One region of the Longispora sp. NPDC051575 genome, then DNA from elsewhere that is predicted to be linked to it. Evidence: riboswitches for the same ligand, from Rfam matches in the RefSeq annotation. Region 1 holds a riboswitch; the other holds the start of a gene.
What was found. A riboswitch is a leader RNA that binds a small molecule or an ion and turns the genes downstream of it on or off. The one in region 1 is predicted to bind glycine.

Region 1 (2,394 bases):
GAACACCGGATGCGTCAGGAACTCCGACGACCGCAACAACGCCGCCGGCACCGCGTCCGGCGTCGACGCGTCCAGATCCGACACCGACACCGACGACAACCCGAACGCCCGCCACACACTCAGCAGATCGCCGTCCACCGTCGTCTCGTCACACGAGATACCCACCAGGTCCGCGTCCACCAGCCGCAGGTTCACCCCCGCCTCGGCAGCGGACGCCACCACCTCCGCCGCCCGACCCGGCACCCGCGCCGTCACCGTGTCGAAGAACGCCCCGTGCACCACCTCGACACCACCCTCACGCAACCCCGCCGCCAGCACCGTCGCCATCCGGTGCGCGCGCTCCGCGATCTGCCGCAACCCGTCCGGACCGTGATACACCGCGTACATCGACGCCATCACCGCCAGCAGCACCTGCGCCGTGCAGATGTTGCTCGTCGCCTTCTCCCGCCGGATGTGCTGCTCCCGGGTCTGCAACGCCAACCGGTACGCCGGATTGCCGTCCACATCCTTCGACACACCCACCAGACGGCCCGGCATGTTGCGCTCCAGACCCGCCCGCACCGACATGTAACCCGCGTGCGGACCACCGAAACCCATCGGCACCCCGAACCGCTGCGCACACCCCACCGCGATGTCCGCGCCGATCTCACCCGGCGCGCGCAGCAGACACAACGCCAGCAGATCCGCCGCCACCGCCACCAGGGCACCGCGCGCGTGCGCGTCGACGATCAGCGCCTCATGGTCGCGGACCACACCCGACGCCCCCGGGTACTGCACCAGCACCCCGAAGAACTCACCCTCCGGCAGCCCCTGCGACAGGTCGGCCACCAGCACCTCGATCCCCAGCGGCTCCGCCCGGGTCTCGATCACCGCGATGGTCTGCGGCAACGCGTCGGCGTCCACCACGAACCGGTCGCTCTTGACCTTGCTCACCCGCCGGGTCAACGTCATCGCCTCAGCGGCCGCCGTCGCCTCGTCCAGCAGCGAAGCGCCCGCCGTCGGCAGACCGGTCAGGTCCGAGATCACCGTCTGGAAGTTCAGCAGCGCCTCCAGGCGCCCCTGCGAGATCTCCGGCTGGTACGGCGTGTACGCCGTGTACCACGCCGGGCTCTCCAGCACATTGCGCAACACCACCGGCGGGGTGTGCGTCCCGTAGTACCCCAGGCCGATCATCTGCGCCATCGGACGGTTACGCGCCGCGATCGCCCGTAGCTCCGCGATGACCTCCGGCTCCGTCGCCGCCGCCGGCAGACTCAGCCCCTGCTGGGTACGGATCGCGTCCGGGATCGCCGCGTCCAGCAGCTCCTCGGTCGAGCCGTAGCCGACCAGGTCCAACATCTTCTGCGAATCGGCGGCCGAAGGACCGATATGGCGGCGCGAGAACGGCACCCCACGGGAAAGATCAGTGAGACTGGCGCGAGAACTGGACATACATGTGCTCCAGGAGAGTCGGCTCGGGCAAATGAGCTTCCTCCCCCTCTGCGCGCGGGCATGACCCAGTCCAGAGGTGCCTGCCCGAGTGGTCCTTTTGCCTGAGAGTTTCCGGGGAGGTATTGCCCCTTCGGCGCCCCCCACCCGAAGGCAAGGGGTCTCTCCCACTCGGGTGAGACGGCAGCGCAACCGTACCACCGGTGATCCGCTCCACGGATGGCCCAGGTCACTGCGCGTGATCTGTCCGCTTGCGGCGGATTCTCAGAACGCCAGGCACTCGCACTCGGTCATCAACGCCCGCACATTGTCCACATACCGCTGGTTCGGGATCCGGATCGTGTGCGTCGCCTCGTCCTGCACCCCCGCGTGCCCCACGTTGTACGCCGCGATCACCACGTTCAGCAGATCCGGGTTCGCCAGGTCATAGGTGTGGTCGAAGTACAGATCCCCGAAATATCTGATCAACCACGCCAGGTACTCCGCACCCAGCACCGTGTTCCCCTTCAGCGTCTTCGGGTCCTCCGGCGTGTCGTTGAACTTCAGGTTCATCCACTCCACCGTGCCCGGCATCAACTGCATCGTGCCCATGCCGCCGTCACACGCGATGATCGCCGACTGCCAGCCCGACTCCTGCCACGCGATCGCCTTCATCAGGTTCACCGGAACCGTGAAGTGCACCGACTGCCAGTACTGCCGGTTCGCCGCCGCCGTCAACGCCGCCTTCACCGCCGGGCGCTCGGCGTTCGTCCCCTCATAGCGCCGGCAGTCACTGCCCGGGGTGTGCGGCGGCGCGGCCGGCGGGGTCGGCACCGGAGCCGGCGGCGGCTGGTAGCTGGGTTTGACCTGCGCGGGCTTCACCGGCGCCTTCGTCGGCTTCGCGGACGGCGACGGGGCGACCGTCGGCGCCGCGGACGTCGGGGCACTGCTCGGGCTCGCCGACGGCGACGGCACCGAGGCCGCCTC
Region 2 (2,394 bases), on a different contig from region 1:
GCGCTGAGCCCGTCGCAGTTCGACCTGCTGCTGCAGAAGGCGCGGGAGCTGGACATGGACAAGCTGCGCGCCCAGGCGGAGGAGTCCGCCTGATCCGCCCGCGCACGGTGGGCCCCCGCGACTGTCGCGGGGGCCCACAACCCTTTGTCGGGGTACTTTCCCGGGGGTGGCGCCTTCCGGTGCGGGTTGACCCCCACGCCGCCCCCGGCTCGACCGGTTAGGGTGCGACGCATGGACGAGCACGACCAGGAAGCGACGGAGATCGTGCGGTTTCCCGGCTTCACGGCGCCGGTCCGCCCCCGGTCCTTCATGGCGCGGGTGATCCGGGAGGCCGCGCGCCAGTCCTGGCGCGAACACGAGCAGGGCTACAGCGACGAACCCTGGACCCTCGGCCGACTGGGTGACCTCCTGTGGTGGCACTCCCCCGGCTCCCACGAGGGTATTCGGGAGCTGGTGTCCGGAACCTTCGCCTCGGCGGCCCACTCCCACAACCTCCCCGCGACGCTCACGGGCCTCGACCTCGCGTACCTCGTGTACTACTGCGGCGTGCTCAAGCCGCTCCTCTCGTCCTGGCCCGACAGCCGGGAGGAGCTCACCGCCGAACTGGACTTCATCCGGGTCGCCCTCGCGTATGACGGCCCGGACCAGGACACCATTCACTATGAGATCCGCCAGAACGTCCTCTACTACCTCGACGCCCCGGAGGACGTGGAGAAGATCCGACTGGACAACCCGGACATCGCGGAGTTGATCGCCCCGTCGGGCTGACCCCGGCCCGAGAGCACGGCCCCGACCGGTACACGGTCGGGGCCATCACCGCGTCCCGCCATCTGGCCCCCGTCTTGACCTGCGCAGCCGCTCCCGCCTACTCTCACGGCACAACTGCACACGCCATCGATCCCGGCGGGAGAGCTGACCTTCGAGGTCACGCCGAAGGAGCAAGACTCCCCGCACACTCTCAGGCCCACGTACCGCCCGGGTTAGGCAACTCTGGAAAGCAGCCGCGAGGCTCACCCACGGTGCAAGCCGCCCACCACGGCGGTGAAGCTCTCAGGTTCCGATGACAGAGGGGGAGGCCCACCCACTCCACCCTGGGAGCCTCCTGTGCGCACCGCGCTGTACGAGCACCATCTCGCCCTGGGCGCGACCCTGACCGACTACGCGGGCTGGCGCATGCCCCTGCGGTACGGCAGCGAGAGCGCCGAGCACCTCGCCGTGCGCAGCGCCGCCGGACTCTTCGACCTCGGTCACATGGGCCAGTTCGAGGTCATCGGGCCCGAGTCCGCCGCCGCGCTCGACTACGCGCTCGTCGGCCGGCTGTCGGAGCTGGACGTCGGCCAGGCCCGGTACACGCTGCTGTGCCAGTCCGACGGGGGCATCCTCGACGACCTGATCTGCTACCGGCTCGCCGAGGACCGCTACCTGGTGGTGGCCAACGCGGGCAGCACGAACGTGGTGGCCGACGCGCTGTCGGTGCGGCTCGCCGGGTTCCGGGCCGACCTCGTCCGGCTCGACCGGTCCCTGATCGCGATCCAGGGGCCGAGCGCCGCCGGGATCCTGGCCCTGATCTGCGACGCGCACCTCGGCGGCCTGCCGTACTACGCGATCACCCCCGGCTCGATCAACGGGATCCCGCTGTGGGTGGCCCGGACCGGGTACACCGGCGAGGACGGCTTCGAGCTGTACGTGCCCGCCGAGCACGCGTCCGCCGTGTGGTGGGCGCTGACCACGACCGGGGAGCCGCACGGGCTGCGGTCGGCGGGGCTGGCCTGCCGGGACACGCTCCGCCTGGAGGCCGGCATGCCGCTGTACGGCCACGAGCTCAACCCCGACACCACGCCCTACGACGCCGGGCTCGGCCGGGTGGTCCGCCTCGACAAGCCCGACGACTTCGTGGGCCGGGCCGCGCTCACCGCCGCCGCCGAGGCACCCCGTACCCGTCGGCTGGTGGGTCTGGTCTCCGCCGGCCGCCGGGTCCTGCGCGCCGGCCAGCCCGTCGTGGACCTGCGCACCGGCGAGCGGCTGGGCACCGTCACCTCCGGGGCCACGTCCCCCGTCCTGCGCCGTCCCATCGCGATGGCCTACGTGTCGACCGTCAACGCGCCGCTGGCCGTGGACGTGCGAGGCAGCCTCGAACCCGTCGAGCTGTCTGCCCTACCGTTCTACCGAAGGAGCACGTCGTGAGCCTGTCCTACACCGCCGAGCACGAGTGGATCACCGGCGAGGAGCCGGCGACCGTCGGCATCACCGCGTACGCGGCGGAGGCCCTCGGCGACATCGTCTACGTGGAACTCCCCGAGCCGGGTACCGAGCTGAAGGCCGGCGAGACCTGCGGCGAGCTGGAGTCCACCAAGTCCGTCAGCGAGCTGTACGCCCCGGTCACCGGCACCGTCG

Region 2: another riboswitch for glycine. It lies ahead of gcvT (glycine cleavage system aminomethyltransferase GcvT); the one in region 1 lies ahead of gcvP (aminomethyl-transferring glycine dehydrogenase).

The regions. Positions count from the first base shown of each region.
Region 1 is NZ_JBFAZP010000003.1:307,356-309,749, forward strand. Features, by position in the region: gene gcvP (aminomethyl-transferring glycine dehydrogenase) at 1-1,431, opposite strand, end outside; glycine riboswitch at 1,511-1,608, opposite strand; gene AB0M43_RS08935 (lytic transglycosylase domain-containing protein) at 1,693-2,394, opposite strand, start outside.
Region 2 is NZ_JBFAZP010000008.1:336,644-339,037, reverse strand. Features, by position in the region: gene AB0M43_RS25685 (thioredoxin domain-containing protein) at 1-93, shown strand, start outside; gene AB0M43_RS25680 (hypothetical protein) at 232-768, shown strand; glycine riboswitch at 895-984, shown strand; gene gcvT (glycine cleavage system aminomethyltransferase GcvT) at 1,105-2,184, shown strand; gene gcvH (glycine cleavage system protein GcvH) at 2,181-2,394, shown strand, end outside.